DNA from 3 places in the Paenibacillus sp. Z3-2 genome. Region 1 is predicted to be linked to each of the others. Evidence: riboswitches for the same ligand, from Rfam matches in the RefSeq annotation. Region 1 holds a riboswitch; each other region holds the start of a gene.
What was found. A riboswitch is a leader RNA that binds a small molecule or an ion and turns the genes downstream of it on or off. The one in region 1 is predicted to bind S-adenosylmethionine.

Region 2: linked by a shared signal. The riboswitch ahead of M1D71_RS24255 (methionine ABC transporter ATP-binding protein) and the one ahead of mmuP (S-methylmethionine permease) in region 1 are both predicted to bind S-adenosylmethionine.
Region 3: linked by a shared signal. The riboswitch ahead of metA (homoserine O-acetyltransferase MetA) and the one ahead of mmuP (S-methylmethionine permease) in region 1 are both predicted to bind S-adenosylmethionine.

What each region holds. Positions count from the first base shown of each region.
Region 1 is NZ_CP096397.1:5,698,834-5,703,123, reverse strand. It holds gene M1D71_RS25650 (GerAB/ArcD/ProY family transporter) at 1-532, shown strand, start outside; gene M1D71_RS25645 (Ger(x)C family spore germination protein) at 529-1,728, shown strand; SAM riboswitch class I at 1,802-1,903, shown strand; gene mmuP (S-methylmethionine permease) at 1,994-3,406, shown strand; gene mmuM (homocysteine S-methyltransferase) at 3,384-4,290, shown strand, end outside.
Region 2 is NZ_CP096397.1:5,417,304-5,421,593, forward strand. It holds gene M1D71_RS24245 (MetQ/NlpA family ABC transporter substrate-binding protein) at 1-535, opposite strand, end outside; gene M1D71_RS24250 (methionine ABC transporter permease) at 611-1,270, opposite strand; gene M1D71_RS24255 (methionine ABC transporter ATP-binding protein) at 1,272-2,306, opposite strand; SAM riboswitch class I at 2,433-2,574, opposite strand; gene M1D71_RS24260 (Cthe_2314 family HEPN domain-containing protein) at 2,717-3,433, opposite strand; gene M1D71_RS24265 (COX15/CtaA family protein) at 3,630-4,290, opposite strand, start outside.
Region 3 is NZ_CP096397.1:1,877,834-1,882,123, forward strand. It holds gene M1D71_RS08410 (HRDC domain-containing protein) at 1-822, shown strand, start outside; gene corA (magnesium/cobalt transporter CorA) at 893-1,828, opposite strand; SAM riboswitch class I at 2,280-2,404, shown strand; gene metA (homoserine O-acetyltransferase MetA) at 2,646-3,563, shown strand; gene M1D71_RS08425 (PLP-dependent transferase) at 3,588-4,290, shown strand, end outside.

The sequences.
Region 1 (4,290 bases):
ACCTTCGCTGCTGGCATATACGGGGTACGAAGTCATGTTTGTTATGACTGCTTATATGAAAAATCCAAAAAAAAGCAATGCCGCCATGAGCTGGGGCATGTTCATATCCACAATGATTTACCTAATTACGGTGGTGATGGTTGTAGGTAGTCTTTCTCTTGACGGGATTAAGACGCGGACTTGGCCAACGTTGGATTTGGTGAGAAGTTTTGAGATACAGGGTTTGATTTTCGAGCGTTTCGAATCCTTGCTACTGGTCATCTGGATAATGCAGATCTTCTCGAGCTTTACGATCACACACTATTGCGCTTCGGTGGGCATTCGCGACTTATTTCGTACGAAGAAGATCAAGGTCATTATGTATGCTCTTCTGCCGTTAATTTATCTGACGGCATTGATGCCCAAAACCGTGGATGAAACGTTTGCACTGGGTGATATGCTGGGCAATTCATCCGTACTTCTATTTGCCATTTTACCCCTGTTGCTGCTGATACTAAGTCTGGTTCGTAAAAAAGGAGGCAAACATGCATGATTCGTTTCCGTATGCTTTTACGTATAGCCTTTGTGTTGTGTGTTCTTTTGTTGATATCCGGATGCTGGAGCAGTCGGGAGGTAGAGGATCTAAGTGTCTATGTTGGTCTCGGGATCGATGTCGGAAAAGAAACGGAATTTGAGAAGAATATCGCCGCTCAGGGAGGAACGTATTCCAAGCAAAACAATATAACTGCTACGGTACAGATTGCTCCGGGCAGCTCCAGCAGCAAAAAAGGCGAACAGTCCGGATCACCTGGTTCTGGTAAGACTTCATATTCCAATGAACAGCTGACCGGAGATTCCTTGCTGCAAATCTTTCGTCAGTTTGCATTAAGACGAGATCGTCCGCTCATCGGACATCATCTGAAGGTCATCGTCATCTCCAAGGATATAGCCAAAAAGTATGGTCTGGACCAACTGCTGGATTTTGTACTTCGGGATAACGATATTCGTCCAAACTGTCTCGTTCTGATTAGTCATCATCGTGCCCTGGATGTGCTCACTTCGGAGGACCCTTCTCAAATTCCAGCATTTTATCTCACAAGCATTACCGACAATTCATACTTGTCCAACAAAATCCTGGACCCCGTTTTGCTCTCCAAATTAGATGCCCAAATGCAATCCGGTTCTAGCTTTTTACTTCAAAATGTACTGAGCAATGGAGAGGATAAGTTCTCTGGTGGCAGTATCTTTGATGGAAAAACGACCAAATTCCTCGGGGAACTCAGCCAAACCGATCTGGAAGGGCTATCGTGGATCAGACCTAAAGAAAAGGGAGGCGTATTGAAAACATACAACAAAGAGGGTTTCACCGTTGTATATGAAATGAAGAAGAAGAAAACAAAAGTGATTCCCAAGGTGGTTGGCAATGATATTTCATTCCACGTGAAAGTCGATTCCGAAGGCTGGTTGATGGAAGATTGGCGTGCTCCCGAAGAAGAGGAAAAGGGGGCCTATCTCAGGGAACTGGAAAAAGAATTTTCTGAATTGGCGGAACAACAGATCCGTCAAGTGTTATACAAACTTCAGCATACCTACAAAGTGGATGTTGCGGATTTTCGGGACAGCTTGCGTATTAAAGAACCTAAAACATGGAAGAAAGTCAAAGATGATTGGGATAACATTTTTAGTACCGTACCAATTACGTACGATGTGAAGACCACTATCACCAATCTCGGATCTTCTACCGAATAGCGAGGAGGGTGGCCAATTAGTATTAAAATGTTGACACATTCATGATAGATCGCTATATTTATAAAAAATCATTTTCTTATCCAGAGAGGTGGAGGGACTGGCCCTTAGAAGCCTCAGCAACAGATCTGAAGGATACTGTGCTAATTCCAGCGGGTGAAAGCCTGATAGATAGGAGCGTTTGTTTTTATTTGTCAGTAACGGCGCACTCTTTAGGAAGAGTGGGTCTTTTTTGTTTTTCTGGATGAAGAAGTAGGGAGCAACAGGTATGGATAACAACAACGACAAAGGACATTTTCAGCGGAAAATGCAGGCACGGCATGTGATCATGCTCTCTCTCGGTGGAGTGATTGGAACAGGATTATTCCTAAGCTCGGGTTACACGATTCAACAGGCGGGACCCCTGGGAACCATTCTGTCCTATCTGATCGGGGCGATCGTCGTATATCTGGTTATGCTCTGTCTCGGTGAACTGTCTGTTCATATGCCAGAGACGGGGGCATTTCATAGCTATGCTGCCAAATATATCGGACCAGCAACAGGCTACACGGTGGCCTGGTTGTACTGGTTAACCTGGACCGTTGCACTGGGTTCCGAATTCACAGCCGCCGGACTGCTGATGCAGCGCTGGTTCCCATCGGTCAACGTATGGATATGGAGTGCCATTTTTGCGTTGATGATTTTTCTGTTCAATGCATTAACAGTAAAATTATTCGCGGAATCCGAGTTCTGGTTCTCATCTGTGAAAGTAGTGACGATCGTAGTCTTTATAATTATCGGTGGCGCAGCCATGTTCGGGTTCATTCCGATGGCGGATGCTGAACCGGCTCCGTTTTTATCGAATATTACCGCATCCGGGTGGTTTCCCCATGGGGCTACAGCGATATTGATGACCATGCTTGCTGTAAACTTTGCATTCTCGGGCACCGAGTTAATCGGCATTGCTGCCGGGGAGACCGAGAACCCGGAGAAGACGATACCCAAAGCCATTCATACGACGCTCTGGCGTTTGGTTATTTTCTTCATCGGAACGATTGTTATCTTGTCTGCCTTGCTACCTATGTCGGATGCCAGTGTACTGCAAAGTCCATTTGTAGCAGTAATGGAACGAGTGGGTGTGCCGTATGCAGCAGACATTATGAACTTTGTTATTCTGACGGCGATTCTCTCTGCAGCCAATTCAGGCCTGTATGCTTCGTCACGGATGCTCTGGTCTCTGGCTGATAAACGAACGATCTCTCCATGGTTTGCCAAATTGACCAAACGCGGTGTGCCATTGAATGCACTCCTGATCAGTATGGTTGGTGGTGCGCTGGCCTTGCTGTCCAGCATCATTGCGCCAGGTACCGTGTATATTACACTGGTTTCTATTTCGGGTCTGGCTGTTGTTGCGGTATGGATGAGCATCAGCGCTTCCCAATACATGTTCCGCAGACAATATATCCGGGAAGGCCACGCGGTCAAAGATCTGGTGTACCGCACACCGCTATACCCGGCGGTACCGATTATTTCATTTATATTATGCCTGGCTTCATGCATAGGTATTGCCTTTGACCCGACACAGCGGATTGCGCTGTATTGTGGGATTCCATTTATCGCAGTGTGTTACGCAGCCTATTATCTGACAGAACGTGTGAATAAGAAAAGAGGACAAGTACATGACGCTAGCACAACAGAATAACCCCATAGAAGAGATCCTGCGTGAACATCCGGTCATGATTCTGGACGGAGCGCTGGCGACCGAACTTGAACAGCATGGATGTGATCTGGACGATCCGCTCTGGTCTGCTCGTGTATTAATTGAGAATCCGGATGTTATCGTTCAGGTTCATGCGGATTATTTTCGAGCAGGAGCCGACTGCGCGATTACATCCAGTTATCAAGCGACAGTGGATGGCTTCAGCAAGAGAGGAATCGGAGAGCAGGCAGCGTTGGACCTGATCCGCAAGACGGTGAAACTGGCTGCACAAGCGAGAGATGACGTATGGGCAGAAGTGCAGGACAGTATAGTTGAGAACACGGAAGTTAAACCGGAGGGCAATTCTTCCTTGTTGGATACGCAACAACAAACGCCTGTTGTCCCAGAGAAATGTGCCCTGGTTCGGCCGCGACCGCTCGTTGCCGCATCCGTTGGACCCTACGGTGCATACCTTGCTGATGGATCGGAGTACATTGGTCATTACGGCGTCACAGATGAGACCTTGGCTGAATTCCATCGTCCGCGTATAGCGGCGTTGCTTGAAGCGGGTGCTGATATTCTGGCATTGGAGACCATTCCATCCTTGCAGGAAGCACAGGTGCTGGTTGATTTGCTGAAGGAGTTTCCTCATGCATATGCCTGGTTATCTTTTTCTTTAAAAGACGGGACAAGCATCAGCGAGGGCACAGCGCTTGAGTTATGTGCACAGACGTTTGGTTCCGAGCCACAGATTGCGGCGATTGGCCTGAACTGTGCTCCCATGGAAGTGGTGACAGAAGCCGTAAGTATTCTTAGCCGTGCCAGCGACAAACCTGTTATTGTGTATCCGAACTCGGGAGAAGTATACGATGCAGCAACGAAGACGT
Region 2 (4,290 bases), 280 kb from region 1:
TAATATCCTGAATCGTCGATGTAATATTTGTGTTGTCTTTCAGGGTAATGACGCCTTCCTTCGCAAGCAACAACAGTGCACGTCCACCATTGGATGGATCATTCGGAATTGCTACTTTTGCGCCATCTGCCAATTCATCCAAAGACTTAATCATTTTGGAGTATCCACCAAAAGGTTCAACATGAACAGGAGTTACAGTAACGAGGTTGAAACCACGTTCTTTATTCTCGGTGTCCAGGTACGGCTGATGCTGGAAGAAGTTTGCATCCAACTTTTCGTCAGCCAGTTGCTGGTTGGGTTGAACATAATCATTAAACGTAACCACTTGTAAACGAATACCTTGTGCTTCCAGCTCAGGCTTGATGCTTTCCAGAATCTCTGCGTGTGGTGTAGGTGAAGCTCCCACTTTCAATTCTACTGTACGCGGAGCTCCTCCTTCATTGTCTGCGCCGCTGTCGGCGTCCTTGTTGTTTCCGCACGCGGCAAGAACCGCAATCAGCATAAGACTAAGTAGAGCAAAAGACCATTTTTTCATGTGTAAAACCCCTTCTCTAATCATTTTTTTCATGTGGCGTCCGCAAGAATGCATATCCATCATGTTATCTATGTGTTATTTCCTGGTGAAAAATGTAACCAAGCGATCTCCAGCCATCTGGAGAATTTGCACTAGAATAATCATCGACACTACGGATATGATCATAATTTCATTTTGATACCGATAATACCCATAGTTAATTGCCAGCGTTCCCAGGCCTCCACCACCAACCATACCCGCCATCGCCGTATACGAGACAAGCGTAACGATAGTGATGGTTATTCCAGCAAGCAGACCAGGAAGTGCCTCAGGCAACAGTACCCGTCTTACAATCTGTCCGGTCGATGCACCCATCGCCTGTGCTGCTTCAATGACACCACGATCCACTTCACGCATTGTTGTCTCTACCAGTCGAGCGAAGTAAGGAGCTGCTGAAATAACTAAAGGTGGGATAACACCAAGCACCCCTGTAGCTGTACCGACGAGTGAACGAGTGAATGGAATAAGAGCGACAATCAATATAATAAATGGGATCGATCGCAAAATATTAACAATCAGGGACAGTATAATGTATACCACCCGTGATTTGGTTGAAGCAGATCGGGCTGTCATGAACAGCAGCACCCCGAGTGGTAAACCAAAGATTACGGTAAACAAGCCTGATACACCCAAAATTTGCAGTGTCTCAATGGAAGCTTTACCAACCTCTTCCCAGCGAACTGTAGAAAAATCCATGTTAACGTAGCACCTCCACATCAAGTCCCTCTGCGGTTAATTCTGATATCGTCCGGTCAATCGCATGGGTATCGCCTTCGAACCGAACGGTCAGCTGCCCATAAGGAACCTGTTTGATCGTAGAGATCGTACCCTGCAGGATCGCAAAATCCACTCCCGTTTTACGTACCGTTCTGGACAAAATCGCTTCATACGTTTTGTTACCCAGAAAGGATATCTTCACAAGTTTGGAAGCAGCACCTGCCTGTAATTTCAAGCCTGCATTCGCCAAAGCAGTCTCTTCAAGGGCAAGTCCAACTTCATGATCACGCATCATAAAGTCCCGCGTAATGGCATGCTGCGGCTTCAGGAATACTTCGGTTACAGGTCCCTGTTCCACTATGCCGCCTTGATGAATGACAGCCACCTTGTCACAGATATTCTGGATGACGTGCATCTCATGTGTAATCAGCACAATCGTCAGGTTGTACTTTTCATTAATGTCGAGCAATAACTTTAGAATCGAATTTGTCGTCTGCGGATCAAGTGCCGAGGTGGCCTCATCACATAGGAGTACATTCGGATCACTGGCGAGTGCTCTTGCAATCCCTACACGCTGTTTCTGTCCACCCGATAATTGAGCCGGATATTTGCTGCTATGGTGCTCCAGACCAACCAGAGCGAGCATTTCCTTCACTTTGCGATCAATTGCTTCCTTGGGCGTATTCACAAGCTTTAACGGAAAAGCTACATTATCATACACCGTTGCCGAGGATAACAGATTAAAGTGTTGAAAAATCATCCCGATCTTGCGTCTCTGTTGCTGCAATTCGGTTTTGTTCAGTTCAGTCAGGTTGATCCCGTCTACCCATACTTCACCCTCCGTAGGGCGCTCCAACAAATTAATGCAACGGATCAGTGTACTTTTTCCCGCTCCAGAATGGCCGATCACTCCGTAGATTTCACCCTTTTGGATGCTCAAATTCAGCTCGGATAGTGCCGTTGTAGATTTTGCCCCTTTGCCGTACGTTTTCGTTAAACCTTTTAATTCAATCAATCGCACTTGCCCCTTTCCAACCACCTACATGTATCTTTACCCGATCTAAAGGAAAACTCCCCTATACATACAAAAAAAGAGCCCTTTGCAGATACAAAGAGGGCTCTTTACGTGAAAGAATATACCTTCTCATCTGCCAAAATCGTGTCTTGCACCATTTTGTAGGAATTAGCACCTAACATCTATAACGAATGACACATGTGTCATGTCGTTACAAATCGGTTGCCGGGCTTCATCGGGCCTGTCCCTCCGCCGCTCTCGATAAGAAATATGCTGTTGTATGTTGTAGGATTCTATAAGTTCATGTAGTTTATGCATTATAATGTGAACGTAACTTCTAACTTCTGAAATATCAGTTATATCCGTGTAACATCGATTGAAACTCAGTATATTCCAAGTATTCCGATTTGTCAAAGGCAATTATTTCTTAGCCATATTTTATTGATATAGCTATAAGAGGCTGTTAACGTTTCACAGACCATATCCACGCCCTGACGCATTTCCTGCACATGTTGATTCAGATCCTCCAATTTCACTTTACCTTGCAACGTCTGATGTAACTGCCACAGATCATCGTGCATTTCGGAGTTCATGTAGTGAATTTCCATATTACGTCGTTTGCGCAGCTTGCTCATCGGCTCACGATAAGAGTCCTTGATCTGAATCAATCGCAGGGCAAGATCATGATGCTCCCTCGCAAAGTCGAACTGTCTTAACACGGTAAAATAAGAAAAATGCGCTTTTGTATTTGAAGTATTCAGCTGGAATATCTCATTCAATACGGTGCCGACTTTATCCAGAATGGCAAAGCAGCGAATGAAGCCATCTTTGTAAAAATAAACATACCGAGCATACTCAGCTTTCTCGGCTAGCGTCATATCGTCCGTCGAACCTGCAACGACCTTTTGTCGAAAATGAGCAGCAGCGAAGCAGCTTTGCTCCAGTTCATCCAGGGAAGAGATAAGCCCCTGGGTCCACACATACAGTTTCCGATAGTCGTGAGTAGGATCATGGTCCACATGCATTTGTCGCTGAAACAGCTCAAGTGTATGCGCCATGGACTCCATTGCTTCTTTCAGCAAACCTTCGTTTACACGTGGCTTTTCTCCCAGCAACGTTCGCAGCATATATAACCTCCTCTTTCCACTCTGCTGATCCATAAAGGTTCATCATATAAACATAATCATTCCGAGTAAACATGTAAACGCTGCATGCCATAGGTTGCCCTGATCCCCCTGACATCAAACAAAGTCCACCTGTCCAATGATGTACATCACTGGATGGTGGACTTTCAATATTGAGCCCAAAGACCAAGAAATGGATCTAGAAACGATTAACCGGGCGATGCAGCTTGTACACCAGGAAACTCATATACGTTAAGATCCCGAACAGTATGGCGATGTCCAGCATATGGGCAAGAGCTACGAACATGTATACTTCCGGACGGCTCATCGTCACCATCATGAAAATACCGATGACCACTTGCATCAGAATCAAAACAACAGATACAACGCCAAGAGTACGCATTTCCTTGTTATCCGGATGATTACGATACGCGAAGTGACCCAGAATTGCAATAACAATCACTAAAGACGCAGCTGCTGCACGGTGAGCAAAAGCAACCGCTACCCCGCCTGAAAGCTCAGGAATAATCTGCCCGTTACAGAGCGGAAATCCGGAACAACCACCGGCAGAATCCGTGTGACTCACAAATGCGCCTGTGTATACCACGAGATACGTATAGATCGTGGAGAACCAGACCAGATTTCTGAATTTTTTACTGACCCGAGGATATTTATTCAGACGCTCCAATCCACCATCTTTTGCTTCCTGCCTTATGCCCAATGCCATCATAAGCGAACTGGCAAAGGCAATCAGCGCAAAGCCGAAATGAAGTGCCATAACTGCTGAAGATTGGGAGAAAACGACGGCAAAAGCCCCCATGATTCCTTGGACAATAACAAATATCAGGGTTAAGAAAGAA
Region 3 (4,290 bases), 2.8 Mb from region 1:
TACCGTCATCAGCTTGCCATACAGATGAGCGAAGGATACCGACCGCAGCTGCAGGGTTTATTTCACGAGAATGATGATCTGAAATCACGCAGTTATGGTGGTCAGCGACTCCATTGCTACAGTGAACTATACGGCAATGAGCAGTTATATACGGATCTGTGCACGTGGCGCAGGAAGAGAGCTGTATCTGACCGGAAGGCACCCTATTTTATTGCAACGAACCGTCTGCTGCGTTTGATCAGTGCCTTTGTTCCGCAATCGATGGATGAACTCATGCAACTGCCTGGCGTAGGGGAGAGCAAAGCGACCGAGTATGGTACGGAGTGGATGGAGATTACGAATGGATTGGAGCGTTCAACAACGTTCCCGCTGGATTGGGTATACACAGCTCTGAAGGAAGAAGAATATGAAAGCTGGTTATACAAGCAGAGAGAGCAGAAGTACAAGCAGGAACTCGATAGGTTCACCACGCGTAAGCAGGTGCTTGAGGGCATGAAGGACGGGCATACGTTAGAAGAGATTGTTAATCGATCCGGATTATCTCGACGCGAATTGATTGAGCTGTTGGAGACACTGGATCTCGAAGGTTATGACACCGATTGTCTTCTGGATGTGGAGCTGGCAGTTATGCCAGAGAACGAACAAGAGGCCGTATGGAGTGCATATGAGGAGCTGGGAGATACGTTCTTGAAGCCGGTATTACATAAGGTGTATGGAGGAGAGAAGCCCGACGGAGGAAGTCTGGAGCAGGTCTATGAAAGACTGCGCATGATTCGAATCCGCTTTCGTCGGCACGCAGAGACAGAGCAGCATGTTGGTTAATGATCGGAAATGAAAAAAGACGAGGCGTTTCTCCCGGAGGAGCGCTTCGTCTTCGTTATTTCATACGAGTTCATACCCAGTCTTTTTTGCGGAAAATAAAGAACATGCTCAGGCCCAGCGTTACCATCAGGCCAATCACAACAAAATAGCTGTATTTCCAGTTAAGTTCTGGCATATTCGTAAAGTTCATGCCGTATATACCGGTAATGACCGTCAGCGGCATGAAGACCGTAGTAATGGCGGTAAACACACGCATGATCTCATTCGCCCGGTTCGCAATACTGGATTGATAGGCTTCTCGCAAGTTACCCATCAGGTCGCGGTAGGTTTCAAAGGTTTCAGATATTTTTACGGCATTCTCATAGATGTCACTGAAATATTTTTGAAGTTGATCATCAATGAGACGCAGATCTTTTTTGTTAAGGGTGTTAATGACCTCTTTCTGAGGTCCGAGCACTTTTTTCAGCCACAGAATCTCACTGCGTAGCCCGATGATTTCATTCAGATGAGACTTTTTGGTGTGCATCAGAATATCTTCCTCAAGCTTCTCGATCCGAGCTTCAATTCGGTCACCTACGGTGAAATAATTATCAACAATCAAGTCAACCAGCAGGTACAGCAGACGATCGGGTGTACTGATTTCCTGTTCCCACAGGATGGGTTTCAATGTGCGCAATTCGCTGACCTTCTGTTTCGTAACACTTATAATGAAATGTCTGCCGAGGAACAGGTTGACCGCACGTAGAAATATCTCTTCATCATCAAAACGAATGCTATTAATCACAATAAAATAATGGTTCTCATATATCTCAATTTTCGGACGTTGTTCTTCGTCACTGAGACAGTCTTCCACAGCCAGATCATGCATTAAGAAGAGCGGTTGAAGTACCGCCAAATCGTCTACATCCGCATCAATCCAGTAAAATCCTTCCGCTGGTGGAGTCAGCGCCTGCTGAATGTCGTCCACCGGAATAAATACACCGTTGTTAACCAACCGGATTTTCATCGTTAATCTACTCCTTCTGCACCCGCCAACCTGGCGGATATTATCATTATGGGCGCAAAAAGAACAAATCAGCCGGTCGGCAGCGGAGCCTGGAGATCAGGGCTGCGTTCACTTTATAATCAAACGGAAGTTACGTCCCGCTGCCGGCATGCTGATGTCAATTCTCTATGCAGTTTGTCGGAATTCGGCTGCCAGTCAGGCCTCGGGTCGCCATCCATTTAATATGTCACCTCTCACATAAGGGTTTATAACACCTTGTTTAGTATACCGCTGGTACAAGGTGCTTTCAAGCGCAAAAATGTGTCTATTTCGCGCTCTGAGGCAGTGTATGACAACGAATGATGAACGGTTCCGATCTGGAAAGCAGACATTGAACTGCAACTTGACGTGAGGGCATTAATGTAATAAAGTAGACGGTGAACCATATTAAATTACAATCAAATACAGCGAAATCTTATCAAGAGTAGGTGGAGGGACTGGCCCGATGAAACCCGGCAACCGGCGGTATACCGCACGGTGCTAATTCTTGCAGCGACCAAGTGCCCAAGTGGCACTGTTGTAACTGAGAGATGAGAGAGGCGCATATCTATTTACATATGACCTTTCTCGAAATCCGAGGAAGGTCTTTGTCGTATGCCCCGACTTCTCAGCAGTGATTTTCGCTAAGGAACTTGAGGTTGTCTGTAACTTTCTTTGGATGGACTTGTAATCCAACATATGTAGACAAACTCATGGCAGCCTATAACTGCATTGATGTGGACACATCAAGCCAGCGGTAGCTGCATCTATCAATGCACAAGGAGGAGTTAGACTTACCATGCCAATCAAAATACCTGATACTCTGCCAGCAAAAGAAGTACTTGAAGGAGAGAATATCTTCGTCATGGATGAAACTTCTGCATACCAGCAGGATATTCGTCCACTCCGTATCGCTATATTAAACCTGATGCCCACAAAGGAAACGACGGAAACACAATTGCTTCGTCTGGTAGGAAATACGCCCATTCAGGTGGATGTCGTTCTGGTACATCCCAAATCCCATACCTCGAAGAATACGTCTCAGGAATATTTGGATTTGTTCTATAAAACGTTCGATGAGATTGAGCACCGCCGCTTTGATGGAATGATTATCACGGGTGCTCCTGTGGAGCAGATGGATTTCGAAGACGTGAACTATTGGAATGAAATCCAGGAGATTTTCGAATGGACCAAAACCAATGTGACATCAACCCTGCACATATGTTGGGCCTCCCAAGCTGGTTTATACCACCATTTTGACGTACCCAAGGTTGCACTTGATGAAAAGTGTTTTGGCGTTTTCCCGCACACCATCAACAAACCCCATGTTCCGTTGCTGCGTGGATTCGATGAAGTATTCAATGTTCCGCATTCCCGTCATACGGAAGTGCGACGTGAAGATATTGAAAAGAACGAGAAGTTAGAGATCTTGGCTGAATCCGAGGAAGCGGGTATCTTCCTGGTTGCTACCAAAGATGGCAAACAGATTTTTGCCACAGGGCATGCCGAGTATGATCCCTTCTCATTAAAGTGGGAGTATGACCGGGATGTAGCGAAAGGGTTGGATATCGCGCTGCCTAGGCATTATTATCCGAATGACGATCCTTCCCGTGTGCCACCAGCTACTTGGCGCGCTCATGCCAACTTATTATTCTCTAATTGGCTTAATTACTATGTGTATCAGGAAACACCTTACGATATTGGCCCGCAAATCTAATCGAGACCACAGGAGGATGCAGCAATGGAAGACAACAACAAGTTGAAAATCGAAAGCCGCTTAGCACAAATTGGGTCCATCAATGAACCGGTAACAGGCGCCATTAACTTTCCGATCTATCAATCCACTGCGTTTCGCCACCCGAAGCTTGGACAAAGCACGGGATTTGATTATATTCGTACAACCAATCCAACCCGCAAAGTGTTGGAAGAAGCAGCTGCAGCGCTGGAATCCGGTGACGCAGGATTTGCCTGTAGCTCAGGCATGGCCGCGCTGCAAACCATCTTTGCCATGTTTGGTCAGGGAGATCATCTGATTGTATCGCTGGATCTGTATGGCGGAACCTATCGTCTGCTTGAACGCATCTTGTCCCGTTTTGGCGTAACCGCAAGTTATGTGGACACGAATGATCTTGCAGCACTGGAGAATGTTCGTCAGCCGAATACCAAAGCTGTATTCATTGAGACACCAACGAATCCGCTGATGATGATTACAGATGTAGAAGCCGTCGCTTCCTGGGCGAAAAGTTACAACCTGTTGACCATTGTTGACAACACGTTGCTCACTCCATTTTTCCAACGTCCGATTGAACTGGGTGCCGATATCATCATTCATAGTGCTACCAAATATCTGGGCGGACACAATGATGTACTGGCCGGATTAATTATAACCAAGGGTGAGGCATTATCCGCGGAAATGGCTTTCCTGCATAATTCCATTGGAGCTG